One region of the Streptomyces sp. SCPE 10 genome, then DNA from elsewhere that is predicted to be linked to it. Evidence: riboswitches for the same ligand, from Rfam matches in the RefSeq annotation. Region 1 holds a riboswitch; each other region holds the start of a gene.
What was found. Region 1 has a riboswitch for S-adenosylmethionine ahead of thrC (threonine synthase). Riboswitches for the same ligand answer to the same signal wherever they lie in the genome.
Positions count from the first base shown of each region.

Region 2: another riboswitch for S-adenosylmethionine. It lies ahead of ACSP97_RS10685 (aminotransferase class V-fold PLP-dependent enzyme); the one in region 1 lies ahead of thrC (threonine synthase).
Region 3: another riboswitch for S-adenosylmethionine. It lies ahead of ACSP97_RS29515 (IclR family transcriptional regulator); the one in region 1 lies ahead of thrC (threonine synthase).

Region 1 covers NZ_CP197069.1:3,564,390-3,574,000, forward strand. The annotation lists gene ACSP97_RS16555 (hypothetical protein) at 1-94, shown strand, start outside; gene ACSP97_RS16560 (NADH:flavin oxidoreductase) at 162-1,289, opposite strand; gene groL (chaperonin GroEL) at 1,493-3,115, opposite strand; gene ACSP97_RS16570 (cold-shock protein) at 3,416-3,619, opposite strand; gene ACSP97_RS16575 (MoaD/ThiS family protein) at 4,064-4,342, opposite strand; gene thrC (threonine synthase) at 4,339-5,622, opposite strand; SAM riboswitch class I at 5,641-5,784, opposite strand; gene ACSP97_RS16585 (glucosyl-3-phosphoglycerate synthase) at 5,928-6,872, shown strand; gene ACSP97_RS16590 (alpha,alpha-trehalose-phosphate synthase (UDP-forming)) at 6,955-8,382, shown strand; gene otsB (trehalose-phosphatase) at 8,370-9,203, opposite strand; gene ACSP97_RS16600 (DUF3263 domain-containing protein) at 9,289-9,513, opposite strand; gene ACSP97_RS16605 (ABC transporter substrate-binding protein) at 9,528-9,611, opposite strand, start outside.
Region 2 covers NZ_CP197069.1:2,263,696-2,273,306, reverse strand. The annotation lists gene qcrB (cytochrome bc1 complex cytochrome b subunit) at 1-655, shown strand, start outside; gene trpD (anthranilate phosphoribosyltransferase) at 773-1,837, shown strand; SAM riboswitch class IV at 1,910-2,026, shown strand; gene ACSP97_RS10685 (aminotransferase class V-fold PLP-dependent enzyme) at 2,171-3,532, shown strand; gene ACSP97_RS10680 (Lrp/AsnC family transcriptional regulator) at 3,571-3,852, opposite strand; gene ACSP97_RS10675 (rhomboid family intramembrane serine protease) at 3,849-4,634, opposite strand; gene ACSP97_RS10670 (hypothetical protein) at 4,788-5,027, shown strand; gene ACSP97_RS10665 (NYN domain-containing protein) at 5,078-6,421, shown strand; gene ACSP97_RS10660 (C40 family peptidase) at 6,635-7,669, shown strand; gene ACSP97_RS10655 (C40 family peptidase) at 7,910-8,971, shown strand; gene ACSP97_RS10650 (hypothetical protein) at 9,002-9,611, shown strand, end outside.
Region 3 covers NZ_CP197069.1:6,422,192-6,431,802, reverse strand. The annotation lists gene ACSP97_RS29535 (hypothetical protein) at 1-183, shown strand, start outside; gene ACSP97_RS29530 (sodium/solute symporter) at 194-1,753, shown strand; gene ACSP97_RS29525 (acetate uptake transporter) at 2,015-2,647, shown strand; gene ACSP97_RS29520 (hypothetical protein) at 2,674-2,805, shown strand; SAM riboswitch class I at 3,003-3,143, shown strand; partial or broken gene ACSP97_RS29515 (IclR family transcriptional regulator) at 3,340-4,053, shown strand; gene ACSP97_RS29510 (2'-5' RNA ligase family protein) at 4,143-4,805, shown strand; gene ACSP97_RS29505 (TetR/AcrR family transcriptional regulator) at 4,976-5,554, opposite strand; gene ACSP97_RS29500 (GNAT family N-acetyltransferase) at 5,585-6,100, shown strand; gene ACSP97_RS29495 (copper homeostasis protein CutC) at 6,313-7,182, opposite strand; gene ACSP97_RS29490 (M81 family metallopeptidase) at 7,179-8,702, opposite strand; gene ACSP97_RS29485 (ROK family protein) at 8,727-9,611, opposite strand, start outside.

The DNA of each region.
Region 1 (9,611 bases):
CTACCGGCTGGTGCACGAGTTCACCGACTACGAGGTGCTGCGCGTGTGGGGGACGCCGGTGCGCGTCGACATCGAGCCGATGAACAACCTGTAGCGCCCCCGGCCGGACCGGCCTCGGCCGAGGGGCTTCCCCCGGCCGAGGGTGTCCTCGTCGGGTTTCCTCAGCTGAGCGTCTTCAGCGACGCCGCGTCGTACGGCCGCAGCTCGTCGAAGCGCCCGGCGAGCACCTTGGCCGCCCACTGCGGGTCCTGGAGCAGCGCCCGGCCGACCGCGACCATGTCGAACTCGTCGGCCTCCAGCCGGTCGAGGAGGTTGTCGATGGCCTTGACCGGGGCGCCCTCGCCGCGGAAGGCGCCGGTGAAGTCTCCGTCGAGACCGACCGAGCCGACGGTGATGGTCTGCTTGCCGGTGAGCTTCTTGGTCCAGCCCGCGAGGTTGAGGTCGGAGCCGTCGAACTCGGGGAGCCAGTAACGGCGGGTGGAGGCGTGGAAGACGTCGACGCCGGCCGCGGCGAGCGGGGTCAGGACGGCCTCCAGCTCCTCCGGGGTCTCGGCGAGGCGGGCGTCGTAGTTGTCGGACTTCCACTGCGAGTAGCGGAAGATCACCGGGAACTCCGGGGAGACCGCCTCGCGCACGGCGGCCACGATCTCCGCCGCGAACCTGGTGCGGGCGACCGGGTCGCCGCCGTACGCGTCGGTGCGGCGGTTGGTGCGCTCCCACAGGAACTGGTCGATGAGGTAGCCGTGGGCGCCGTGCAGCTCGACGCCGTCGAAGCCGATGCGCTCGGCGGCCGCGGCTGCCTCGGCGAACGCGCCGATGACGTCGTCGAGGTCCTGCCGGGTCATCGCCTTGCCCTGGCCCTCGGTGCCGTCCAGGCGGATGCCGGAGGGGCCGACGGCGGGCGCGTCGGCGTACGGCGGCTCGCCCTGCTTGCGCACCATGCCGATGTGCCACAGCTGCGGGACGATGGTGCCGCCCGCCGCGTGCACGTCCTCGGCGACCTTCGCCCAGCCCGCCAGCTCCTCCTCGCCGGAGAACCGCGGGATCCGGTCGCTCTGCCCGGCCGACTCGTGGCCCACGTAGGTGCCCTCGGTGACGATCAGGCCGACGCCTGCGGCGGCCCGGCGCGCGTAGTACGCGCGCACGTCCTCACCGGGAATGCCGCCCGGGGAGAACATCCGGGTCATCGGCGCCATGGCGATCCGGTTGGGAACGGTGAGGCCGTTGAGGGTGATGGGGCGGGAGAGGATCTGGGCCGCGCGGGAGGCGGCGGGCGTGTCGACGGTCACGAGGGAAACTCCTAATACTGCTTCTGACCAACCGGTATGTGAATGCGCATTGTTGTAGACCCTTAAGTAAGCGGACGCGCGAGGGCCCGCATTCCCGCCCCGGGAGCCGCCCGTTGTGAGCCCGGACACGCCCGAGGGCGGCACCCCCTGTCGTCCGACAGGAAGTACCGCCCTCGGCAGGAAACCCGATCGGCGAAGGCCGATCAGAAGTCCATGTCACCGCCCGGCATGCCGCCCGGAGCGGCCGCGGCGGCCTTCTCCGGCTTGTCGGCGATGACGGCCTCGGTGGTGAGGAACAGCGCGGCGATGGAGGCGGCGTTCTGCAGCGCGGAACGGGTCACCTTCGCCGGGTCGATGATGCCCTCGGCGACCAGGTCGACGTACTCGCCGGTCGCGGCGTTCAGGCCGTGGCCCGGGGTCAGGTTGCGCACCTTCTCCACCACGACACCGCCCTCGAGGCCGGCGTTGACGGCGATCTGCTTCAGCGGGGCCTCCAGGGCGATGCGCACGGCGTTGGCGCCGGTCGCCTCGTCACCCTCCAGCTCCAGCTTCTCGAAGACCTGGGAGGCCTGCAGCAGGGCCACGCCACCACCGGCGACGATGCCCTCCTCGACGGCCGCCTTGGCGTTGCGCACGGCGTCCTCGATGCGGTGCTTGCGCTCCTTGAGCTCCACCTCGGTGGCGGCACCGGCCTTGATGACCGCGACGCCGCCGGCGAGCTTGGCCAGGCGCTCCTGGAGCTTCTCGCGGTCGTAGTCGGAGTCGCTGTTCTCGATCTCGGCGCGGATCTGGTTGACGCGGCCGTTGACCTGCTCGGAGGAGCCGGCACCGTCGACGATGGTGGTCTCGTCCTTGGTGATGACGACCTTGCGGGCGCGGCCCAGGAGGTCCAGGGTCGCGTTCTCCAGCTTGAGGCCGACCTCCTCGGAGATGACCTCGCCGCCCGTGAGGATGGCGATGTCGCCGAGCATGGCCTTGCGGCGGTCGCCGAAGCCCGGGGCCTTGACGGCGACGGACTTGAAGGTGCCGCGGATCTTGTTGACGACCAGGGTCGACAGGGCCTCGCCCTCGACGTCCTCGGCGATGATCAGCAGCGGCTTGCCCGACTGCATGACCTTCTCCAGGAGCGGGAGCAGGTCCTTGACGGAGCCGATCTTGGAGTTCGCGATGAGGATGTACGGGTCCTCGAGCGACGCCTCCATGCGCTCCATGTCGGTCGCGAAGTAGGCGGAGATGTAGCCCTTGTCGAAGCGCATGCCCTCGGTGAGCTCCAGCTCCAGACCGAAGGTGTTGCTCTCCTCGACGGTGATGACGCCTTCCTTGCCGACCTTGTCCATGGCCTCGGCGATCAGCTCGCCGATCTGGGTGTCGGCGGCGGAGATGGACGCGGTGGAGGCGATCTGCTCCTTGGTCTCGACGTCCTTCGCCTGCTCCAGGAGGGCGGCGGAGACGGCCTCGACGGCCTTCTCGATACCGCGCTTCAGAGCCATCGGGTTGGCGCCGGCCGCGACGTTGCGCAGGCCCTCCTTGACCAGGGCCTGGGCGAGCACGGTCGCGGTGGTCGTACCGTCACCGGCGACGTCGTCCGTCTTCTTGGCGACTTCCTTGACCAGCTCGGCGCCGATCTTCTCGTACGGGTCCTCGAGCTCGATCTCCTTGGCGATGGAGACACCATCGTTGGTGATCGTGGGGGCGCCCCACTTCTTCTCGAGGACGACGTTGCGACCCTTGGGGCCGAGCGTCACCTTGACGGCGTCCGCGAGCTGGTTCATGCCGCGCTCGAGGCCGCGCCGCGCCTCCTCGTCGAACGCGATGATCTTGGCCATGTGAAGTGGTCCCTCCAGGACTGGGGGTGATTCCTTCGGACCGCGCCCGCGCCCGCGACGGACGGCTCGCCGGCCTGCGGTTCCTTGCCCCACGTGGCCTGCGGGCCTCACCGACCCGGTCCTTCTTTGTCACTCTCACCTTCAGAGTGCTAACGCCAATGATTAGCACTCGGCATGGTCGAGTGCAAGCGCCTGCGCGGGTACGAGCCGGTCGTCAGCCCCGGGCGAACGCCACCAGCCCCGGACACGCCGCAGGGCCCGCACCCCGTGCGAGGTGCGAGCCCTGCGGTCCAGAAACGTTCAGGCGGTGACGCGAACCATGTCGGCCTGCGGACCCTTCTGACCCTGCGAGATCTCGAACTCGACCCGCTGGCCCTCCTCCAGGGTGCGGTAGCCGTCCATCTGAATGGCGCTGTAGTGGACGAAGACGTCCGCACCACCGTCGACCGCGATGAAGCCGTACCCCTTCTCCGCGTTGAACCACTTGACGGTGCCCTGAGCCATGCCTAACTCCCCTATTACTGGCCCTTGCGCAGATCCGCACTTCGCGGACCCGGGTCAGACCTCGCCCCCCAATCGGTCGGGGTGCGTGCGCCGGAACGCGTCGACCGCGGCTGAATGTATCTGTCCAACTGCCGTCTGCAACAGGTCAATTGGACGAGAATTCTGGACGCGACCGATCCGGAATGTGGGGAGAATTCGCCAGAGTTCAGGGCAAGTCGGGCCCCGTAAAATACACAAAAGCCGCGGAAAACCCGTGCACTTTGGCTACTTCTTATCGGGCTCGCGGTGAGGAATCGAGGGCATCCCCGCGGTGATCCGGGGCGTGTTCCCCAACTGTACCGCGCTCAATCACACAGAATTGCCCCCTCCGCTTCTCTCACGGAGAGGGCAATCCGATGAACCTTCCGTAACCGTCCTTACCGAAGGTAATGATCGGTCATTCGGTCAGCAGCCGCCGGCGACCGCCGGAATGATCGAGATACCCGCGCCGTCCGGGGTGACGGTCTCCAGGCCCTGCTCGAAGCGGACGTCGTCGTCGTTCACGTAGACGTTCACGAACCGGCGCAGCTTGCCCTGGTCGTCCAGGACGCGGGCGGCGATCCCGGTGTGGTTCTTCTCCAGGTCCTCGATGACCTCGGCGAGGGTGGCGCCCTCGGCCGCCACCTCGGCCCGGCCGCCGGTGTAGGTGCGCAGGATGGTGGGGATGCGAACGGTCACGCTCATGCGAGGCCAGCCTCTCGGAAGGAGTCCAGGGTCGGGCGGATGGTGGCGGTCAGGCCGGTGCCGGCCACCGCGTCGAGGGTCTTCAGACCGTCGCCGGTGTTGAGGACGACGGTGGTCTTCGACGGGTCGAGGACGCCGTCCTCGATCAGCTTCTTCGTCACGCCGACGGTCACCCCGCCCGCGGTCTCGGCGAAGATGCCCTCGGTCCGGGCCAGCAGCTTGATCGCGGCGACGACCTGCTCGTCCGTCACGTCCTCCACGGCGCCGCCGGTGCGCCGGGCGATGTCCAGGACGTAGGGCCCGTCGGCCGGGTTGCCGATGGCGAGGGACTTGGCGATGGTGTCCGGCTTCTGCGGCCGCACGACGTCGTGGCCCGCCTTGAAGGCCGTCGACACCGGCGAGCAGCCCTCGGCCTGGGCACCGAAGATCTTGTACGGCCGGTCCTCCACGAGCCCCAGCTTGATCAGCTCCTGGAGCCCCTTGTCGATCTTGGTGAGCTGGGAGCCGGAGGCGATCGGGACCACGATCTGGTCGGGCAGCCGCCAGCCGAGCTGCTCGCAGATCTCGTACGCCAGGGTCTTGGAGCCCTCCGCGTAGTAGGGGCGCAGATTGACGTTGACGAAGCCCCAGCCCTCGCCGGCCGGGTCGCCGATCAGCTCGGAGCAGAAGCGGTTCACGTCGTCGTAGTTGCCCTCGATGCCGACGAGCTCGCCGCCGTAGACCGCGGCCATGACGACCTTGCCCTGCTCCAGGTCGTGCGGGATGAACACGCAGGAGCGGAAGCCGGCGCGGGCGGCGGCGGCGCCGACGGCGCCGGCCAGGTTGCCGGTGGAGGAGCAGGACAGGGTGGTGAAGCCGAAGGCGCGCGCGGCCTCCAGTGCCTGCGCGACCACCCGGTCCTTGAAGGAGTGGGTCGGGTTGCCGGAGTCGTCCTTGACGTACAGGCCGCCGGTGACGCCGAGTTCGCGGGCGAGGTTGTCCGCCTTGACGAGCTTGGTCCAGCCGGGGTTGATGTTCGGCTTGTCGGCCACGTTCGCCGGGACGGGCAGCAGCGGGGCGTAGCGCCAGATGTTGGCGGGGCCGCTTTCGATGCGCGCCCGCAGTTCCTCGGTGTCGTAGCCGGAGAAGTCGTAGGCGATCTCCAGCGGCCCGAAACACTCCTCGCAGGCGAAGACCGGGCCGAGCGGGACGCGGTGGCCGCATTCCCGACAGCTCAGGGCGGCGGCGGGGCCGAGGTCGACGGTGGAACTGCCGGTGGAGGCAACTGTCTGCACAGCCATGAGAGGCGAGGCCCTTTCTCCTCATCTTCCTCGCGACGCATCTCGCCGCGAGACGGATTTGGCACCTTCCCTAGCCGGGAGCCTCGCTGTTCGAAGACGAGACCGGCTGGAGGGTTGCCGGGGCTTCATCGGGCCGTGTCCCTCTGCCCCTCTGGATGAGCGGTATTCGGTTGTGTATGCGGTTGTCGGCGCGCGTGGACCCCCGACATGCGATGGTCATCGGCGTTGTTCAAGACTGTAACCGAAGGCATGGACAGTTGAGATAGTCGTCCGTACCGCGAGACAACCGTGAGGAGTCCGGGACCGTGCTGGAAGAAGTCGAGCGCTGGCTGAGCGACCGCTCCTGGTCCGTGCACGATCGGCCGCTGCACCAGCTCCTGGCGGCCAAGCAGCGCACGGGCCAGACGGTCAGCGTGGTCCTGCCCGCGCTCGACGAGGAGGAGACCGTCGGCGAGATCGTCGCCGTGATCCGGCGCGAGCTGGTGGAGCGGGTCCCGCTGGTCGACGAGGTGCTGGTGATCGACTCCGGGTCCACCGACCGCACCTCCGAGGTGGCGGCCGCGGCGGGCGCGCGGGTGGTGCACCGCGACGCGATCCTGCCCCGGATACCCGCCGTCCCGGGCAAGGGCGAGGTGCTGTGGCGCTCGCTGCTCGTCGCCACCGGGGACGTCATCTGCTTCGTCGACGCGGACCTGCGGGAGTTCTCGGCCGACTTCGTCACCGGGATCGTCGGCCCGCTGCTCACCGAGCCGGACGTACAGCTGGTCAAGGCGATGTACGACCGGCCGCTCGCCGGGTCGGCGGGGCAGGGCGGCCGGGTCACCGAGCTGATGGCGCGCCCGCTGCTGAACATGCACTGGCCGCAGCTGGCGGGATTCGTGCAGCCGCTGGGCGGGGAGTACGCGGCCCGGCGCTCGCTGCTGGAGCGGCTGCCGTTCCCGGTGGGGTACGGGGTGGAGCTGGGCATGCTGGTGGACGCCCTGCACCTGGTGGGCCTGGACGCGCTGGCCCAGGTGGACGTGGGGGTGCGCAAGCACCGGCACCAGGACGGGCAGGCGCTCGGCCGGATGGCGGCGGCCATCTACCGCACCGCCCAGCTGCGGCTGGCCCGGGGCCATCTGGTGCGGCCCTCGCTCACCCAGTTCGAGCGGGGGGTGACGGGCTTCGAGCCGCGCACCTACGCGGTGGACACCGAGGAGCGCCCGCCGATGACCGAGATCACCGAGTACGCCCGCCGCCGGGTGGCGTGAAACCGGAGGCACGGCTGTTCAGGGCCGCTTTCCGGGACGTCCGTACGTTTGAGTGTTTCCGGGCCGGGCTAGGTTGAGGACCATGGCTTCCACGCACGGTGCTGAGGTGCTGGTCGCGTCCAATCGCGGCCCGGTTTCGTACACGGTCGGCGAGGGCGGGGCGCTGCGTCCCAAGCGGGGCGGCGGCGGTCTGGTCTCCGGCCTTTCGGCCATCGGGCCGGAGGCGAACGCGGTGTGGGTGTGCGCCGCGCTGGGCGACGGCGACCGGGCGGCCGCCCGGCGCGCGGACGGCGGGCTGCTGCCGGTCGCCGACACCGGCGGTCAGCGGGTGCGGATGCTCGACATCGACGCGGAGGTCTTCGCCGACGCGTACAACGGCATCGCCAACTCGGTCCTCTGGTTCGTGCACCACATGCTCTACCAGACGCCGCTCGAACCCGTCTTCGACGCCGGGTTCCGGCGGCAGTGGGCGGCGTACGAGGCCTACAACCGGGCGTTCGCCGAGGCGCTCGCCCAGGAGGCGGCCGAGGGTGCGGCGGTGCTGATCCAGGACTACCACCTGGCGCTCGCCCCGCGGATGCTCCGCCGGCTCCGCCCCGATCTGCGCATCGGCCACTTCTCGCACACGCCGTGGGCCCCGGCGGAGTACTTCCGGCTGCTGCCGGACGACATCGCGGCCGAGCTGCTGACCGGCATCCTGGGCGCGGACCGGGCGGCGTTCCTCACGCAGCGGTGGGCGGACGCGTTCACCGAATGCTGCCACGCGGTGCTGGGGCCCGGGATTCCCACCGGCACCCGGATCGGGGTGCACGGGCTCGGCGCGGACGCCGACTTCCTGCGCGCGCGGTCGCACGAGGCGGACGTGGACGAGCGGATGGCGGCGCTGCGGGCGGAGATCGGCGAGGGCCGCCGGACGATCGTCCGGGTGGACCGCACCGAGCTGTCCAAGAACATCGTGCGCGGGCTGCTGGCGTACCGGCAGCTGCTGGACGAGCACCCCGAGTGGCGCGAGCGGGTCGTCCATGTGGCGTTCGCGTACCCGTCCCGGCAGGACCTGGCCGTCTACCGGGAGTACACGGAACAGGTGCGCCGGGTCGCCGAGGAGATCAACGAGCGCTACGGCACGGACGGTTGGACGCCGGTGGTGCTCCATGTGAAGGACGACTTCGCCCGCTCGCTGGCCGCGTACCGGCTCGCCGACGTGGCCCTGGTCAACCCCATCCGGGACGGCATGAACCTGGTCGCCAAGGAGGTGCCGGTCGTCTCCGACGAGGGCTGTGCGCTGGTGCTGTCCCGGGAGGCGGGGGCGTACGCGGAGCTGGGCGAGGACGCGCTGGTGGTGAACCCGTACGACATCACGGGCACGGCGCGGGCGCTGCACGCGGCGCTGAGCATGCCCGCCGGCGAGCGGGCGGAGCGGTCGAAGAGGCTGGCCGCAGCGGCCACGGCGCTGCCGCCGGCCCAGTGGTTCCTGGACCAGCTGCACGCCCTGACGGATCAGCCGAGCTGATCCGCCAGCGCCCCGAGGAGCCGTACGACGCCCTCGGGGCCGTCGACCACCAGGTCGGCCCGCTCGGCCAGTTCGGAGACCTCCGAGCTGCCGCTGCACACCAGGAGGCCGGGCAGGCCCTCGGAGCGGAGCTTGTCGATGGCGGCGAAGGCGGGGAGGTCGCCGAGGTCGTCGCCGGCGTAGAGGACGGACTCGGCGCCGGTCTCGCGGACGTACTCGCTCAGGGCGACGCCCTTGTCCATGCCGGGCGGGCGCAGTTCCAGCACCATCCGGCCGGGCTCGACGATCAGTCCGTGCCGGGTGGCCAGGTCGGTGAGGGGCCCGCGCAGCGCCTCGAAGGCGGCCTCCGGGTCGGCGGCGCGGCGGGTGTGCACCGCGACCGCGCGGCCCTTCTCCTCGATCCACGTGCCCTGCCAGGCGCCGGCCCGGTCGAGGACGCCGGGCAGTTCGGCGCGGACGGCGGCGACGCCGGGGTGCGGGGCGGGGGCGGAGACGGTGCCGGTGACGGCGTCCCAGCGCTCGGCGCCGTAGTGCCCGAGGACGGTGAGGTGGGCGAGGCCCGGGACGCCGGCGAAGCCGCCGTGGCGGACCGCGACGCCCGCGGGGCGGCCGGTGATCACGGCGACCTGGGCGACCTTGGGGGCGAGGGCGGCGAGCACGGGGACGGCGTCCGGGTGGGCGCGGGCCTGTTCGGGGTCGGCGACGATGGGGGCGAGGGTGCCGTCGAAGTCCAGGCCGATCACCGCGGTGCGGGGCTTGGCCAGCAGCGCGGCCAGCCCGTCCCGGCCGGCCTGGGTGGCTGGGGTCGGCAGAGGGTCCATGTACCGACACTATCCAGCGGGGGCCGCCATCACTCCTGGGGCCCCGGGGTGTCCTTCCCGCGCCACCGGCGGGCGCCGGCCGGGTTCAACGTTCCGCTCGGTGGGTGTCGCGGATCCGGCGCAGCCGGTTGACCGTGACCGGGTCGTGGGCGAGGGCGCGTTCGTCGTCCAGGAGGGCGTTGAGGAGCTGGTAGTAGCGGACCGGGGAGAGGTGGAGCTGCTCGCGGATGGCGCGTTCCTTGGCGCCGGGGCCCGTGAAGCCCCGGCGTTCCAGCGCGAGGATGGCCCGCTCGCGGTCGCCCAGTTCCATACCGGAACCGTAGCTCAGTTCGCGCTGGCGGCGCTGTCCGCCGCGGTGGCCGTCGCCTGGAGGCGGGTCAGGACGCCCGCGGGGTTGCCGCCGGGGGC
Region 2 (9,611 bases), 1.3 Mb from region 1:
CAACTTCTGGGGTCACACGCTCGTCCTGGGCGTGTTCATCCCGCTGGTGCTCTTCCCGCTGGTCCTGGCGGGCATCGCGGTCTACCCGTTCATCGAGTCCTGGGTCACCGGCGACAAGCGCGAGCACCACATCCTGGACCGCCCGCGCAACGCCCCGACCCGTACCGCGTTCGGTGTCGCCTGGGTGACGATCTACATGGTCACCCTGGTCGGCGGTGGCAACGACCTGTGGGCCACCCACTTCCACCTGTCGATCAACGCCGTGACCTGGTTCGTCCGGATCTTCTTCTTCGTCGGCCCGGTCATCGCGTTCCTGGTCACCAAGCGGATCTGCCTCGGTCTCCAGCGCCGCGACCGCGACAAGGTGCTGCACGGTCGCGAGACCGGCATCATCAAGCGGCTGCCGCACGGTGAGTTCATCGAGGTGCACGAGCCGCTCAGCCAGGAGCAGCTGCACACGCTCACCGCGCACGACCAGTACCAGCCGGCCGAGATCGGCCCGACGGTCGACGAGAACGGTGTCGAGCGCAAGGTGAAGGCCTCGGAGCGACTCCGGGTCAAGCTGTCCAACGCCTACTACGGCGAGGACAACCAGATCCCGAAGCCGTCCGTCGAGGAGTACAGGGAGATCACGAGCGGCCACGGCCACCACTGATCCCGCGTCGCCACGCCACCGAAGGGCCCCGTCCGCACCGCGGACGGGGCCCTTCCCCGTGTCCCGGCTCGATAGGGTGGGGTACGAATGACCACCACTGTGCACGAGGAGCGGCTGATGATCGCTGTGACCCCCGCTGGAGGCGACACCGCGGCGGGCCGCTCCTGGCCCGTCCTGCTGAACGGCCTGCTGACCGGCCAGGACCTGTCCGCCGACGACACGGCCTGGGCGATGGACCTGATCATGCGCGGCGAGGCGACCGACGCGCAGATCGCCGGGTTCATGGTCGCGCTGCGCGCCAAGGGCGAGACGGTGGAGGAGATCTCCGGCCTGGTGCGCACCATGTACGAGCACGCCAACGTGATCGAGGTGCCGGGGCCCGCCGTCGACATCGTCGGCACCGGCGGCGACGGCGCCAAGACCGTCAACATCTCCACGATGTCCTCGATCGTGGTCGCGGGCACCGGCGCCAAGGTCGTCAAGCACGGCAACCGCGCCGCCTCCTCCGCCTCCGGCTCCTCCGACGTGCTGGAGAAGCTGGGCGTCAACCTCCAGCTGACCCCGAAGCGGGTGGCCGAGGTCGCCGAGGAGGCCGGTATCACCATCTGCTTCGCGGTGAAGTTCCACCCCTCGCTGCGTCATGTCGCCGCCGCGCGCGGGCAGTTGGGGATCCGCACCACCTTCAATGTGCTCGGCCCGCTGACCAACCCGGCCAAGGTGCGCGCGCAGGCGGTGGGCGTCGCCGATCCGCGCATGGCGCCCGTGGTGGCCGGCGTCTTCGCCGAGCGGGGCAACTCCGCGCTGGTCTTCCGGGGCGACGACGGCCTGGACGAGCTGACGGTCACCGACACCTCCCGGGTGTGGGTGGTGCGGGACGGCAAGGTCACCGAGGAGGTCTTCGACCCCCGGGACGTCGGCATCGACATCGTCCCCGTGGACGCCCTGCGCGGCGCGGACGCCTCCTACAACGCGGAGGTCGCCCGCCGGGTGCTCGACGGCGAGCGGGGCGCGGTGCGCGACGCGGTGCTGCTGAACTCGGCGGCGGCCCTGGTGGCCCTGGAGCCGTCCGACGCCCCGCTCACCGAGCAGCTGCGCGCACAGATGGCCCGGGCGGCCGAGTCCATCGACTCGGGCGCGGCCAAGCGGACGCTGGAGCGCTGGGTGGCGGCCAGCAACGCCTGAGACGCGGTTGATCGTCCCGCGATCCGGACACGGGTTGCGGGGCGATCATCCCTTCGCGTAATTTCCCTACCAGGTCATGAGTGACAGTCATGAGGCCCCGGCCGACTGTCCGGCAACCCTCCGTCCGTGGCGGGGTGCCCCGGGTGAGGACCAGGTCGTAGGCAGCGAGGTCTACGGCAAGCGCGGACCCCTCGAACCCAGGGGTCCTGGTCGTACGAGGGAGCCTTCCGTGAGCAAGCGAATGCGCTAGGGCCGCAGAGCCCCGCCTCCGCGTACCCCTTTCACCTTCTTCCCGTACGTCCCTGCGGCGTACGTCCTCACGGGAGTCACCCCATGTCTCACTCCAGCGCTGTCGCCGACCCGTCGATTTGCTCCCCGCTGCCCGTTCTGGGGCGGGATGTCACCGTTCCGCTCGTCACGGGCGGCGAAGTCACTTACGCGGCCCTCGACTACGCGGCCAGCGCCCCCGCCCTCCAGCGCGTCTGGGACGACGTCGCCGCCTACGCGCCCTACTACGGCAGTGTCCACCGGGGCGCCGGCTACCTCTCCCAGCTCTCCACCGACCTGTTCGAGAACGCCCGCCGCACGGTCGCCGGCTTCCTCGGCTGCCGGGCCGACGACCAGGTGGTCTTCACCCGCTCCACCACGGACTCGCTGAACCTGCTGGCCCGGGCGCTCCCGGCCGACTGCCGCGTCTTCGTCTTCGAGACCGAGCACCATGCCTCCCTGCTGCCCTGGCCGGACTCCCGGGTCACCTACCTCGACGCCCCGCGCACCCCGCAGCAGGCGGTGCGGACGCTGGAGCGGGCCCTGGCCGACCGGGACCCGTACGGCCCGGCCCTGGTCTGCGTCACCGGTGCCTCCAACGTCACCGGCGAGCTGTGGCCGGTGCGCGAGCTGGCCGCCGCCGCGCACGCGCACGGCGCCCGGATCGTCCTGGACGCCGCCCAGCTGGCCCCGCACCACCCCGTGGACATCGCCGACCTGGACGTCGACTGGGTCGCCTTCTCCGGGCACAAGCTGTACGCCCCCTTCGGCGCGGGCGTGCTGGCCGGCCGCGCCGACTGGCTGCGGGCCGCCGAGCCGTACCTCGCGGGCGGCGGCGCCAGCCGCAGGGTCACCCGGCGCACCGACGGGGGAGTGGACGTGGAGTGGCACGAGAGTGCCGCCCGGCACGAGGCGGGCTCCCCGAACGTCATCGGCGCCTACGCCGTCGCCTCGGCCTGCAAGGCGCTCACCGAGGCCGGCTGGACGGACCTGGTCGCGCGCGAGCAACGGCTGATCGAGCGGGTCCGCACGGGCCTCGCCGGGATTCCGCAGGTCAGGGTGTTGTCCCTGTTCGGGGACGACGCTCCGCGGGTCGGCGTGATCTCCTTCGTGGTGGAGGGCTGGAACAGCTCCCACTTCGCGGCCGTCCTGTCCGCCGAGTACGGCATCGGCGTCCGCGACGGCCTGTTCTGCGCCCACCCGCTGGTGCGCACCCTGCTCGGCACCGACCCCCAGACCCAGGGCGAGTGCGGTGCCCCCGAGGCCGCCCCCGGCGAGAAGTCCCTCAACGCCATCCGTGTGAGCTTCGGCGCGGGCACCCCCGACGAGCACGTCGAGCGCTTCCTCACGGCGGTGCGGGAGCTGGTGACCGAGGGTGCCAAGTGGACGTACCGCACGGAGGACGGCCGCTGCGTCCCGGCGGTGTGAGGGGTCCGGCGGGACCTGGTGGGGCGGCTTTCAGACGGTCAGGAGTCCAGCCCGATCGCGAAGGCCGCCTCCAGGTCGTGCTGGGAGTACGTACGGAACGCCACATGCGTGTCGGTCCCCTCGACCCCGGGGATCTTGCTGATCCGGCCCGGGATCACCTCGGCCAGGTCGTCGTGCCGCCGCACCCGCACCATGGCGATCAGGTCGTAGGTGCCGGTCACGGAGAACACCTCGCTCACCGACTCCAGCGCGGCGATCTGCTCGGCGATCTCGGGGATCCGGTCCACGCTGGTCTTGATGAGGACGATCGCGGTGATCACGGCTGGTTCTCTCCCTCGGGTGCCGGAGCGGGTGCGGTTTTCACTCTAGCCCGCCCGTCTCCCGCCACCGCCCTCCCGAGGCCGCCCTCGCGACCCCGCCGTCCCCCGTACCGCACCCACGCGTAGCCGAATCCCACGCCGAACCCCACCAGGTGCGCCAGATACGCCACCCCCGGCCCCTGCACCGACCGTCCCGCCGCCACCCACTGCAATGCCACCCAGAACGGCAGTACGACCCACGCCGGGAACCGCAGCGGCAGGAAGAAGAGGAACGGCAGGAGACTGGTGACACGGGCGCGCGGGAACAGGAAGAGAAACGCACCGAGCACCGCCGAGATCGCCCCCGACGCGCCCACCAGCGACTGCTCGGAGGTGGCGTTGGCCGCCGCGTACCCCAGCAGCGCCAGGTAGCCGCAGCCGACGTAGAAGAGGGTGAACTCCACGCGGCCCATCCGCTCCTCGGTCAGCACGCCGAAGACGAGGAGGAAGAGCATGTTGCCCAGCAGATGCACCCAGTTGCCGTGCAGGAACAGGGCGGTGACCGGGGAGAGCGCGTGTGCCGCGGGGGCGGCGAACAGCTCCGCCGGGACCACGCCCCAGTGGCGGAAGTACACCCGCTGCGTGTCGAGCAGCGCATACCCGGTGCCGTATCCGGGGACGATCCCGGACGCCGGGCTCAGTACGAAGATCAGACAGCACAGGGCGATGAGGCCGTACGTCGTCGGCGCGGCCCTGAGCGCCCTGAAGGTCCTGCCGGCCGCCGTGCTCCACTCGCTGATCATGAATACAGAGCATGACGTAACCGGACGCAAGCTGACATACCGCCTCGCCGCCGTGAACGGACGGGCGGCGAGCACCCGCCAGGCCGTAGGGTTACGAGCCACACGCGTCGGCCGCCGGCGCGGTCCGACCCGAGAAGGAAGCGAACAGGCACGATGACGGTTCCCCTGCCGACCGCCACGACGCGATGGCGCTGCACCCTCTGCGGAAACCTCACCCGCTTCGACGTCACCCGCTCGTCCAAGGTCGTGGAGTACGTCCACCTCGACCTGGCCGGCGAGCCGACGGTGGAGGAGCGCCAGGTGGTCAGTGAGACCATCGAGTCGGTGCGCTGCCGCTGGTGCAACGCGGTGGACCAGGTGGAACTCGTGGACAGGCCGGGCACCGGCTCCTGACGGAGCGGGCCCGCCAGGGGACGTCGGCAATCGGTAGTGGGGTGTGACGGATGGTGGAGAGCGCAGGCGGGGGGCCGGGCGACGGCACCGCTGAGGTGCTTGACCGTCCGCTGCCCGACGGGGTGCGCCGTAGGGTCGTGGGGATCGTCTCGGACGGCTTCGGTCAGCTGACGGTGACGGAACTCCCCGCCCAGCTGCGGCAGTACGCCCGGTTCGCCCCGAACCGCCGGGTGAAGTTCGCCGGGAACGCGATGGCGGCGGCGCTGGAGACCGACACGCTGTTCAGACAGCGGATCGGCGAGAAGTTCCGCGAGGCCCAGCCGGAGCTGGCCGGCGCCCTCGACTCGGGCGCGGCGCCACCGGCCGCCGACCCGCTGGACGTGGCGGCCGCCGCCTATGTGCTGCGCCCGGCGGGCTGGGTGAAGCTGGTCACCGCGGCCGGCGAGGAGGCCCAGCGCGCCGACGCCGAGCGGGCCGACGAGGAGAGCCGGGCCGAACTGGAGCGGCTGCGCGTCGAACTGGACCACGCCCGCGAGCACACCCGGTTTGAGACCGAACGGCTGCGCGCGGAGCTGGAGTCGGTGAAGCGGGAGGCGGAGTCGCTGCACCGCAAGCTGCGCTCCGCGCTGAGCGACGTGCGCCGCGGCGAGGCCGCGCTGCGCAAGGCGCAGGCCGAGACGGACATCGTACGCGCCGAGGCGCAGCTCCAGGTGTCGGCCGCGGAGAGCGAGTCCCGGCGGCTCAAGGCGCGCCTCGGCGAGGCGGAGGCGGCCCTGGAGGCCACCCGCAAGGCCGCCCGCGAGGGCCGCAGCGTGGAGGACATGCGGGTCCGGCTGCTCCTGGACACCCTGCTGGACGCCACCCAGGGCCTGCGGCGGGAGCTGGCGCTGCCGCCGGTGTCCGTGCGTCCGGCCGAGACGGTCGACGCGGTGGAGCCGGGCCGGATGACCCCCAAGGACATCGCGGCGCGCGCCCTGTCCGAGCACGACCCCGCGATCCTCGACCAGTTGCTCGCGCTGCCGCAGGCGCATCTGGTGGTCGACGGCTACAACGTCACCAAGACCGGCTATCCGCAGATGCCGCTGGAGAAGCAGCGGCTGCGGCTGCTCGGGCAGTTGTCCGCGCTGGCCGCGCAGACCGGCGCCGAGGTGACGTGCGTCTTCGACGGCGCGGAACTGGCCGCGCCGGTGCTGCTCGCGCCGCCGCGCGGCGTGCGGGTGCTGTTCTCCAAGCCGGGCGTCACCGCGGACGAGCTGATCCGCCAGCTGGTGCGCGCGGAACCGCCGGGCCGTCCGGTCATCGTGGCCTCCACCGACCGCGAGGTGGCCGACGGGGTGGCGCGGGCGGGTGCCCGGCCGGTGGCGTCTGCGGTGCTTCTGAAGCGACTGTCCTGAAAGGCCCGACGGGCGTACGCAATGCCCGGATTGGGGCGCACCGTCACGCGACGTAGGGTCAATCGCGCATCACTGCTTGTGTGTTGTGTGCAAAAAAAACATTGCGTCACGGCATTTTTTGCCGTGAGGATTTGAATGATCACAACTGTGTCACTAGGGTCTGGGCTCGAACCTCCGAACGGGTGAACACTCACAAGAAGGAGTTCGTCCTCCGTGGCGTCCCACCGTCGACCCAAACAGCAGAGCCGCGCACGCGTGACCGTGCTGACCACCGCAGCCGCCGCTGCCGTCGTGCTCAGCGCCAACGCCGCGAACGCCGCACCGAGTCCGAAGCTCAGCAAGGACCAGGTCAAGTCCAAGGTCGACAAGCTGTACGAGGAGGCCGAGCAGGCCACCGAGAAGTACAACGGCGCCAAGGAGAAGCAGCAGAAGCTCCAGAAGGAGATATCCACGATCCAGGACAACGTCGCGCGGGGTCAGGAAGACCTCAACAAGCTGCGCGACGGCCTGGGTTCGCTGGCGACCGCCCAGTACCGCGACGGCGGCATCGACCCCTCGGTCCAGCTCTTCCTCTCCTCCAACCCGGACGACTACCTCGACAAGGCGTCCACTCTCGACCAGCTGAGCGGCCAGCAGGTCGACGCGCTGCGCAAGATCCAGGACAAGCAGCGCGAACTCGCCCAGGAGCGCTCCGAGGCCACCGAGAAGCTCAAGGACCTCTCGGCCACCCGCACCGAACTGGGCAACAAGAAGAAGGAAGTCCAGGCCAAGCTGGCCGAGGCCCAGAAGATCCTCAACAGCCTCACCGCCAAGGAGAAGGCGGACCTGGCCGCGCAGCAGCAGCGCGCCGACCGCTCCTCCAGCCAGCGCGTGAACCTCGGCGACGCCCCGCCCGCCTCCGGCCGGGCCGCGGCCGCCTTCGCCGCCGCCCAGGCCCAGATCGGCAAGCCGTACGTCTACGGCGCCACCGGCCCCTCCTCCTTCGACTGCTCGGGTCTGACCTCCTACGCCTACGCGCAGGCCGGCGTCTCCATCCCGCGCACCTCCGAGGAGCAGGCCACCATCGGCACCCGGATCTACAACCAGAGCGACCTCAAGGTCGGCGACCTGGTGTTCTTCTACGGCGACATCCACCACGTCGGCCTGTACGCGGGCAACGGCCAGGTGCTGCACGCCCCGCACACCGGTGCCGTGGTGCGCTACGAGGCGATGTCCGACATGCCGTTCCAGTTCGGCGTGCGGGTCTGAGACCCGCCGCAAACCTCACGAGGGCGCCCGAACGGGCGAACCCGTGGGACGAGGGTTGACTCCACGCCCCGCCGGTGACCTGCGTCAGCGGCGGGGCGTCACTCTTTGTCGCCGTCGAGGTCTTTGGCCGCGGCCCTTCCGCACGGCTACTGTCTGCCGCGTTTCCCCGGCGCCCGGGCCTCCCCGTCCCTGGCGCCGGGGGACGTCCCTCGTCAGCCAGTGGAAGGGGTTCGGCAACCCGTGGGGTCCCATCGCCGCCTTGCACCGTCCGGCCGCGACCGTGCACCGTCCGGTCACCGCCGGGCACCGTCCGGACTCGCCCTGGGCGCCGCCGCCCTGTGCGCGCTGTCGGCCGCCGCCGCGCTCGGCGCCGTACCCGCGCACGCCGCGCCGCACGCCGACGCCCGCGCCGAGGTGGACCGGCTCTACACGGAGGCCGAGCAGGCGACCCAGGCCTACGACAAGGCCGAGGAGCGCGCGGACGGCCTGCGCCGCGAGGTCCGGTACGCCCAGGACCGGATCGCCCGCCGCCAGCAGGAGGTCAACACCCTGCGGGAGCAACTGGGTTCGCTGGCCGGGGCGCAGTACCGCACGGGCGGCCTCGACCCGGCCGTCGCCCTGCTGTTCTCCGCCGACCCCGACGACTACCTCGACAAGGCCGCCACCCTCGACCGCATCGGCGCCGAGCAGTCCGGCAGGCTGCGGGAGCTGCGCTCCGCGCTGCGCCGACTCGACCAGGAGCACGCCGAGGCGGCCGGGAAACTCGCCGAACTCGATCGCAGCCGCCGGGCGGTGGCCGCGCACAAGCGGACGGTGGAGGCCAAGCTCGCCCGGGCCCGGCAACTGCTGGACTCCCTGTCCGCGGCCGACCGCGCCGCCTACGAACGCTCCTCCCGCTCGGCCGGACCCGACCGCCTCGGGCTGCCGGACCCGACCGGTGCCGCGACCGCCCCCGACGGGCGGGCCGCCGCCGCCCTGGCCGCCGCCCGCTCCGCCCTCGGCCGCCCCTATGTGTGGGGCGCCAACGGGCCCGCCGGCTTCGACTGTTCGGGCCTGATGCAGTGGTCGTACGCGCACGCCGGCATCCATCTGCCCCGCACCTCCCAGGAGCAGCGCTACGCCGGCCGGCGGGTCCCGCTCTCCCAGGCCCGCCCCGGTGACCTCATCGTCTACCGCTCCGACGCCAGCCATGTGGCGATGTACGTCGGCGGCGGCCGGGTCATCCACGCGCCCCACCCGGGGGCGGCGGTGCGCTACGACCCGGTCGGGATGATGCCCATCTCCTCGGTCACCCGGCCCTGACGCCCGCGTGATGCGCCGTACGATCGTCGGATGGCCGGTGACGGGAGGGTGAGAAGGGTCGGGGCGGCGGCCCTGTGCCTGGTGCTGCCGCTGGTCGGCTGTGCAGGGCGGACGGCGGCCGACTCCGCCCGGAGCGAGGTGCAGCGACTGCTGGACATGCGCTCGGCGGCGCTGCTGCGGCACGACGAGGGGGCGTACGACGCGACCGGCGCCCGCGCCGAGTACACCCGGCTGCGCGCCCTGCCGCTGGCCTCCTGGGCGTACCGGGTCACCGGGCTGCGCCGCACCGCCGCGGGCGCCACCGCCGACACCGAGCTGACGTACCGGGTCGCAGGCTACGACCGGGCCCCCGTCGACACCCGGCGCACCGTCACCCTGTCCCGGACGGCCCAGGGCACCTGGTACGTCACCGCCGACCGGCCCGCCGGGGGCGTCGGGCAGCAGCTGTGGGACCAGGGCACGGTGACCGCCGTGCCGGGCGCGCACAGCCTGGTCCTGGGCGCCGGGCAGTCCCCGGCCGACCTGGGGGCCTACGTCCGGATGGCCGACCGGGCGGTCCCGGCGGTCTCGAACGAGTGGGGCACGGACTGGACCCGCAAGGTGGTGGTCGTGGTGCCGAAGTCCCTGGACGGCATGGCGG
Region 3 (9,611 bases), 2.9 Mb from region 1:
GCCCTGCCGCTGCTGCTCGGGCACGTCCCCGTGCCGCACTGGGCGCGGCCGTGGGGCGCCGGACTGCCCTGGCTGGTCCTGGGGCCGCCCGTCTACGCGCTGCTGGTGGCGGCCGGGATCTGCTACGTCCGCCGCGCCGAGCGCAACGAACGCGACTTCGACGAACACGTCCGCCGCTCGTGAGCGCAGACCGGTGAACGCGCCGGCGAACCTGACCGCCGTCCTGCTCGTCGTGGCCGTGACGGTGGGCATCGGCGGCTATGGCCTGCGCTCCCGGTCCACCCCGGACTTCTACGTCGCCTCGCGCACCGTCTCGCCGCTGCGCAACGCCGCCGCCGTGAGCGGCGAGTACCTGTCGGCCGCCTCCTACCTGGGCATCGCCGGGCTGCTGGCGACGTACGGGAGCACGATGCTCTGGTACGGCATCGGGTACACGGCCGGCTATCTGGTGCTGCTCGTGCTGGTGGCCGCACCCCTGCGCCGCTCGGGGGCCTACACCGTCTCCGACTTCGCCGAGGCGCGCCTCGGCTCGCCGGCGGTGCGCCGGACGGCCACCGTGTTCGTCGTCCTGATCGGGCTGCTCTACCAGGTGCCCCAACTGGTGGGCGCGGGCCTCGCGCTGCACACGGCCCTCGGCGCGCCCGCCTGGTCGGGCACCGTGCTGGTGACCGCGGTGGTGCTGGTGAGCGTGATCACCGGAGGCATGCGCAGCGTCACCCTCGTCCAGTCCGTCCAGTACTGGCTGAAACTGATCGCGCTCGCCGTTCCGGCCCTGGTCCTGCTGCTCGTCTGGCGCGGAGTCTGGCACCCGGCCGGCGGCCCGGCGCCGCTGCCGGTGGCGCCCACGGCGTCCGGGCACGGCGGCGGCCAGGGGCTCTACGGCGTCTATTCGCTGATGGTGGCCACCTTTCTCGGCACGATGGGGCTGCCGCACGTCACCGCCCGCTTCTACACCAGCCCCGACGGCCGCGCGGCCCGCCGTACGACGGTGGGCGTCCTGTGCCTGCTGGGCGTCTTCTACCTGCTGCCGGAGGTGTACGGCGGGCTCGGCCGGCTCTACGCGCCGGACCTGGCCGCGGCGGGCCGGGCGGACACCGAGGTGCTGCGGCTGCCCGGCCTCCTGGTGCCGGGCGCCGGCGGCCGGCTGCTGGCGGCGCTGGTGGTCGCGGGGGCCTTCGCCGCGTTCCTGTCGACCTGTTCCGGGCTGGCCCTGTCCGTGGCCGCGGTGCTGTCGCAGGACCTGTTCGGCGGGGACGTACGGGGATTCCGGCGGGCCGCCGCGCCGGCCGTCCTGGTGCCCTGCGCCATCGCGCTGCTGCTGTCGGGGAACGGCATGTCCGTCGCCCACGAAGTGGGCCTGATCTTCTCGGTGGCCGCCTCCACGTTCTGTCCGCTGCTGGTGCTGGGCATCTGGTGGCGGCGGCTGACCGCGGCCGGAGCCGTCGCCGGGATGCTGGTCGGCGGCGGGCTGTCCGCGGCGGCCCTCACCCTCACGCTGCTGGGGGTTGGCGGACCGGGCTGGGTGGGGGCCCTGCTCGCCGAGCCCGCCGCCTGGAGCGTTCCGGCGGCGTTCCTGACCATGGTCGGCGTCTCCCTGCTCACGCCCGGCAGGGTGCCCGCGACGGCCTCCGTGCTGCTGGCCCGGCTGCACCTGCCGGAGGCGCTGGCGGCGGGACCGGCCGACCGCTCGGCCACGGCCGGCGACCGTTCGTCTCCCGGCGCCGTCCGTTCGTCGCTCGACGGCCACCACTGATCGACAAGTCCCGTACGGGGGCTCCCCGGCGGGGCGGGTGTGCCGCACAGTAACCGACCGGGGGAAAGGCACCGGCACGGGACGGCCGGCGGCGCTCCCCGACCGGGAACGGCGACCCGTCCCGTCCGCGCACCCGCGCTCCGGACCGGCCCGCGGCCCGGCCCGCACCGCCCGTGCGCCGTCGCGCCCGCACCGCCTCCCTCCCGGACCACCTCGCTCCCGGACCCGCGTCCGAGCCCTCCTCGACCCAAGGACCGCACCATGACCGACACCCAGACGCCCGGCACCGACGAGCGGACCCCGGCGAGCCCCGCGGCCCCGCGGCCGCAGATCGCCGACCCCGGCCCGCTGGGCCTGGCGGCCTTCGCCCTCACCACCTTCGTGCTCTCCGTCTTCAACGCGGGCCTGATCAAGGACGGCGCCCTGGAGGCCGTGGTGCTGCCGCTCGCCCTCTGGTACGGGGGCATCGCGCAAGTGCTCGCCGGGATGTGGGAGTTCCGCAAGAACAACACCTTCGGCGCCGTGGCCTTCACCTCCTACGGCAGCTTCTGGCTCTCCTTCGCGGCCTACGTGCGGTTCGTCGCCCCGAAGCTGCCGGCCGCCCACGCCTACCAGGCCACCGGCCTGTTCCTGCTGGCCTGGGCCGTCTTCACCCTCTACATGACGGTCGTGGCAACCCGGATCAACGCTGTCCTGCTCGCCGTGTTCACGGCGCTGTCGCTGACCTTCGTCCTGCTCGCCGCCGGGGAGCTGGGGCAGAGCACGGGCGTCTCGCACGCGGGCGGCTGGGCGGGGCTGCTCACCGCGCTGCTGGCCTGGTACGGCTCGTTCGCCGGCGTGGCCAACGCCACCTGGAAGGACAAGTCCCTGCCCACCTGGCCGCTCGCCGGCTGAGTCCGCCACCGGCGCACACCCGACCGATGGGCAGCACCCTGCGCCGCCTCCTGCGCGACGTCGCCGAAAACCGCCAACTCGGCGACGTCCTCACCCTCACCGACTCCAGCGTCATGAACCTCATCCAGTACGAGCCTCCCACCACCAGCGGGGACTGAGCGGCGGTCGAGCCGCATGTCCTTCCCCTCGCGCGCGACTTGGGCAGACGCACCGTCGAGCGTGGCACCGCGCACCTGCATCCCGGCGGTCGATCGGCACGGAAGCGGCAGAACCTGACCGGTTGCCAGGGCCGGGGGTTCGATCGCCGAGGACTCCCCCGGTTCGGCAGGCCGGGGCGTCTTGTAAGGTTGCTCCCGAATCATCCAGAGGGGTGGAGGGACCGGCCCTACGAAGCCCCGGCAACTCCCCGGTCGAGTCGGCGTGCGACACGCGCGTCACCGAGCGGGATCAGTGCCAACTCCGGCCTGTCGCCAACGCGGCGCGGGAAAGATGAGGAGACACGGTGCTCTCTGTGCTGTCCGACGCCCGGGCGCTTCCCGCCCCGGCCCCTCTGTGTACCCGTCTCGTGTCCGGCGCAGGCGATCGGCCGACCCTTCCGGCCTGTCCCCGCTGACCTCACCGCTCCTCGCCGGAGCCCCCCGTGCGCGCGGCCCCACCGGCGCCCGCGGGATTTGAGACTGGAGTACCCATTCATGGAGAAGACGAGCGGCGTGGGCGTGCTCGACAGAGTCGCCCTGATCCTCGGTGCCTTGGAGGCCGGACCCGCCACCCTGGCCGGTCTGGTCACGACCACCGGTCTGACCCGCCCCACCGTGCACCGGATCGCCGTCGCGCTCGAACGCCTCCGCCTGGTCACCCGGGACGCCGGAGGGCGGTTCGCCCTCGGCCCCCGGCTCTCGGAACTGTCGGCCGCCGCCGGCGAGGACCACCTGCTGACCGCCGCGGGCCCGGTCCTCACCCGGCTGCGCGACGCCACCGGCGAGAGCGCCCAGCTCTACCGCAGACAGGGTGACCAGCGCATCTGCGTGGCCGCCGTCGAGCGTCTGGCCGGTCTGCGCGACACCGTTCCCGTCGGGGTCGCCCTGCCCATGCAGGTCGGCTCCGCCGCCCAGGTCCTGCTCGCCTGGGAGGAACCCGAGCGCCTCTACCGCGGCCTGAGGGGAGCCCGCTTCACCGCCACCACCCTCAGCGGCGTACGGCGTCGCGGCTGGGCCCAGTCCGTCGGCGACCGCGAACCCGATGTCGCCTCCGTCTCCGCGCCCGTGCGCGGCCCGTCCGGCCAGGTGGTGGCCGCCGTCTCCGTCTCCGGCCCGATCCAGCGCCTCACCCGCCACCCCGGCGCCCACCTCTCCCGGACCGTCGTCGAGGCGGCCGCCCGTCTCACCGAGGCCCTTCGCCGCCCCGGTACGCCCGAGCGGCGCCCCGCGACGAAGTCCGCCGAAGACGCGGCGGGCGGCACCCTGGAGAAGGGGGTGCCGGCGGGCGAGGAGGCGTGATGCGTACGGACGGCCAGGCGGACGGGGACCGGGTGCGGGCCGCGCCCGTCGGCGTCCTCGACGTGTCCCCGACGGCCCGTACGGCGGTGGCGTGGATCCCGCCGGCGCAGCTGTGGCCGCCGCTCCAGGACATCCGCCGGGAACACGATCCGCAGATCCACCGCTGGCCGCCGCACGTCAACGTGCTCTTCGGCTTCGTCCCGGAGGCCGACTTCGAGCGGGCCGCCCCGCTGCTCGCGGCGGCGGCGGCCGAGGTGCCGGTCTTCACCGCGCGGCTGGCCGGGGTGCGCGCCTTCCGGCACCGGGCGTACTCCACCGTGTGGCTCGACCCGGCCGCGGCGGGCGGGGCACCGTGGGCGGACCTGCACCGCGCACTGCGACATCGGTTCCCGTGCCGCCGCGGGCCGGCCGAGGAGTTCACCCCGCACCTGTCCCTGGGCCGGACCCGCGATCCCCGGCGGGTCTGCACCGACTGCGCCGCCCGGCTCCCCGCCATGGCGGCGACGGTCTGGGAACTCGTCCTGCTCGCACGCGGCGGGCAGGGGCCGATGCGGCCACGGGCCACGGTCGCCCTGGGCACCGGCGAGGTCCGGTGGCTGACCGGCCGCGAGGACGCGGGCCCGGAGGACACGGCATGGCTCGCCGAGATCACCGACCGGTGAGTCGGGAGCCCCGGCCGGGGGCCCGGGGGCCGTGCGGGGTTCCGATCGGTGCCGGGTTCCGGAGGGGGAAAGGTTGCGGTCGGTGCCGGGGCACGGTCGTCACCGGGTGCGGACGGGGCAGTCCCCAAGGGGTTCAAGCCGGTTCGTCCCCACCGGGGATGCGGACCGGCTCACTCCACGGTCGCCAGCAGACGGCGCACCGCCGAACCGGTGCGTTCCCGGTCGCCGGTGGCGAGCAGGTCCAGCAGTGCGCCCCGGAGGGCGGCGAGCACCAGCGTGCGCTGGGCGAGGCCCGCGTCGGTGTCTCGTGTCCGCGGGGGCTGGGCGTCGGCGAGCAGCGCGAGCCAGTCCGCGACCGTGTCGCCCGCGAAACCGGCCCAGGGCCCGTCGGGTTCGACGAGCGACCGGGCGTAACTCTCGACCCAGAGTTTCAGCAGGCCGCGGTGGGCGTCGTCGGACAGCCACCGCCACAGCTCGTCGGCCACCGACGCCAGCCCCTCCGACGGGCGCCGCTGGGCGGCGAGCCGCCGGACCGCCGTCAGCTCGTCGGCTCTGGCCCGCGCGAGCAGGGCGCGGACCAGTCCGTCCTTGCTGCCGAACAGGTACAGCAGCACGCGCGGGGAGGACTTGATCTCCTCGGCGAGCGGACGCAGGGACAGCTCGGCCAGGCCGCTGCGCAGGACGTACGCGTACGCCGCCTCCAGCAGTTCCTGCCGTCGCGGGGAGGGGGTTGCTTCGGATCGGGACACCCGGGTTATTGTACTGAAACAGTCGTTTCAGTGAGCCTGGAGGTCATGATGTCGACGGAACACGAGGTGATCGTCCGACCGCTGGGCCGGCCAGGGGACCTGGGCTGGGTGGTGATGACCCATGGCGAGCTGTACCACCGGGAGTTCGGCTGGGACGCCGGCTTCGAGACACTCGTCGCCGGCATCGTCGCCGACTACGCCCGCGGCGGGCGCGCGCGGCCGCAGGCGGCGTGGATCGCGGAAGTGGACGGGGTCCGGGCCGGCAGCGTCTTCTGCATGCCGGGGGACGAGGAGGGCACCGCGCGGCTGCGCCTGCTCCAGGTGACCGCCGCGGCGCGCGGACTGGGCCTCGGGTCCCGACTGGTCCGCCAGTGCCTCGACTTCGCGCGGGACTCCGGCTACAAGGCGGTCACCCTGTGGACCAACGACGTCCAGAAGGCGGCCCGCCGCGTCTACGAGGCGCACGGTTTCGCGCTGACGGCGGCGGAACCCCATCACAGCTTCGGCCACGACCTCGTCGGCCAGACCTGGCGGTGCACGCTGTAGCCCCTGGCCCGCGGCTCGCCGGCCCCGAACCACGGCGTACGGTGGTCGAGGGCGAGGAGCACCACCTGGCCACCGGGGACTGCGCCCGCTTCTCGGGCATGAGCAGGCACTACCGCACGACGCAGACATGCCCGCCGTCACCCTCACGGCGGTGGGACGCCTTGCCGGACCGCATCCGCCCGGCACGCACGCCTTCACCGCGTGAACTCCCTTCAGTACACGCCCGGTTGGCCGCTCCCACCGGGGACCGCCGGGCGCCCGTTCGCGGCGTCCAGTGCCCACCGGGCCTCGGCCACCACCTCCGGGTCGGTGACGAAGTGGGTGTCGTCGGCGGCGGAGGTACCCGAGACCCCGAGGGGTGTCCAGGCGCCGCCGCGCCGGGGTTCGGCCCGGGTCTTGGCGGACAGGTGCACGGCGGCCACCCCGGCGGCCACCAGCGCGGGGATGTCGGCGGTGCGCACCCCGCCACCCGCCATCACCTGCACACCGGGCGCGGCGGCCACCATGTCGGCGAGGGTGGCCAGCCCCGCGGTCGCGGTGGCCGCGCCGCCGGAGCTGAGCACCCGGGTGATCCCCAGTGCGGGAAGCGAGGCCGCGACGGCGACCGGGTCCGCGGACTGGTCGATCGCGCGGTGCAGGGTGATCTCCACCGAGCGTCCTCGGCTCCGTGCGGCGTCACGAGCGGCATCGGCCAGACGGGTGACCGCCCCGGTGTCCAGGGCGCCCTCGGCGGTCAGCGCGCCGACGACGACGCCGGCGGCGCCGGACGCGACGACCGAGCGCACCTCGGCGACCATCAGGGCGATCTCCTCGGCGTCGTACACGAAGTCGCCGGGCCGGCACCGCACCAGGGCGTGCGCCGGCAGCCCGGCGGCCGCGACCGACTCCACCGCGGCCGCCGACGGGGTGAGGCCGCCCAGCTCCAGTCCGGTGCACAGCTCGACCCGGTCCGCGCCGCGCTCGCGGGCGGTGCGGGCGCCGGCCGGGGAGGTGACGGCGATCTCCAGGGCGACACGCGGCGTACCGGTGCCGGCCGGCGGACCGGACCCGACCTGGTGGGGGGCGGCGGCGCGGTCCGTCACTCGTCGTCCCCGGTGAGCGGCCGGTCGGAGGCCGGGATGATCCGGGCCGTCAGGTCCGGGTCGGCCATGTCGCGGTCGAAGGGGAACATGGGCCGGCGGATGCGGTGGTGGCCGAGCCGTACCAGGTCCTGGTCGACGCCTCCCGGGGTGAGGGCCATCTTCCACGCCGCGGCCATGTCGAACAGCTCCGGCTCCAGGTAGCCGATCTTCACGATGACGACGTCGGCGGAGCGCGGGTCGAGGTCCAGGTCGGTGAAGTCGTGCTCGTGGTGGTACGGCTTGCGCAGCCGGGTGAGGATCGCGTACACGCTGCCGACGCGGATCACGACCTCGGTCTCGGCGTCGCGGTCGCCGTGCCGGATGGCGTGCACCACGCCGGTGAGGGTGACGGGACCGGCGTGCCGGTCGTCCACCTCGGCCCCGGCGGTGACGGTGACGGTGGCGCCCACGCCGGCGGCGACCGCGGTGTCGACGGCGGCGGGGCCGGGCACCGAGGCATACAGGACGGTCGGTCCGTCGTCCTTCCGGAACTCCGGGCGCTCCAGCAGCCGGGTCAGGCCCCAGGTGACGTCACCGGCGCCGCCCGCGGTGGGGTTGTCGCCGGTGTCGCTGATGAAGTAGGGCCGGTGGGCCGAGCGCAGGGCCTCGTCGAGGAGGCCGTCGAAGGTCCCGGTCGGGGCGACGAAGTCGAAGTCGTGGCGGGCCTCCCAGAAGCCCCGGGCGAGGCGTTCGGCGCCGGCCGACACCGCCTCCCGGTCGGGTCCGGTGACCACGACGGCCGCGCGGTTGCGGGGAGCGTCGGCCCAGGCGTAGCCGACCCATATCGCCGCGTCGGTGACCCCGGCCATGGCCTCGACCTCGTCGACCGCCGCGTACACGCTTTTGGCGGGCTCGATGCGGGTGGAGGTCTGCTCTCCGGCCAGCAGCACCGGGACCGGCACCCACGCCTTCACCGGGCGGGGGGCGCCGGTGGCGAGCAGCTCGACCAGGTTGCGCACCGCGCGCTCCTTGGTCTCCATGTGGTCCTCGTGCGGGGCCATCCGGTAGCAGGTGATCAGGTCGCTGCGGTGGGCGAGTTCACGGGAGACGTTGCCGTGCAGGTCCATCGAGGTGGAGACGATCACGTCGGGGCCGACGGTGGCGCGGATGCGTTCCAGCAGGACGGCCTCGGGGTCCTCGACGCCCTCCACGCTCATCGCGCCGTGGATGTCGTACCACAGGCCGTCGAGCCGGGGCAGGGCGGCGAGCCGGTCGACGAGTTCGTCGGTGAGCGCGGACCAGGCGGCGGCGGTGACCATGCCGCCCGGCAGCGACTTGCCCACCAGCGCGCCGTGCCAGTCGGCGGCCTCGCGCAACTCCTCGCCGGGGGCGAGGAAGGGGTAGCGGCCGAGCACGTCGGCACCCCGCGAGGGGTGGAAAGCGGGGGCCTCGGTGCGGGCCGGGGAGAACGTGGACGACTCGATGCCGAGTCCGGCGATGGCGATGACCGGGCGGGCGGCGGTGGTTCGGGATTCCGGCATGGCTCCTCGTGATGGTGTGGTGCGTCAGCGGGTGCGGGGCGGGCGGCCGGGGCGGGCGGCGCCGGACCCGGTGCCGCCGAAGTCGCGTACGGCATGGGCCATGCCCTGTTGCAGGGCGAACTGTCCGGCGCCGACGACTCCGGCGTCCGCGCCCAGGCGGGCCCGTTCGATGGTGAGGTGCTCGGTGACCAGCGGGTGGCAGCTCTCGTACAGCTGGCTGCGGACCGCGGCGACGAACGGTTCGAGGGTGGAGAGGATGCCGCCGAGGTAGACGGCGTCCGGGTTGAAGAAGTTGACGTTGGCGGCGAGGACCTGCCCGAGGTGCTCCCCGGCCCGGCGGACCGCGCCGGTGGCCTCGGGGTCGGCGTCGACCGCGAGGCGTACGACGTCCTCGATGCTGCCGACGTCGGCGCCGCGTTCCCGCAGGATGCGCACCAGGGCGGCACCGGAGGCCACGGTCTCCAGGCAGCCGGTCTTGCCGCAGGAGCAGGGGATGTCGGCGGCGCCGTCGATCCGGATGTGGGTGATGTCGCCGGCGGCGCCGGTCGCGCCCCGGTAGAGGCGGCCGTCGACGATGACGCCGGCGCCGATCGCCGAGCCCATCTTCACCATGATCGACTGCCGGTGTTCGGCGGGCCGCACCGTGTGCTCGCCCATCGCCATGCAGTTGGCGTCGTTGTCGACCGCGCTCGGCACGCCGAAGCGGTCCTCCAGCCAGGCGGCGACCGGGAAGCGGTTCCACCCGGGCATCCGCGAGGGCAGTACGACGGCTCCCGACTCGATGTCGACGGGGCCCGGCAGGGACAGGCCGACGGCGCGCAGCCGGTCGCGTCCGCGCTCCTCGGCCAGCGCCTCCAGGGCTTCGGCGAGCCGGGGCAGCGCCTCCTCGGGACCGTCGGCGATGACGAA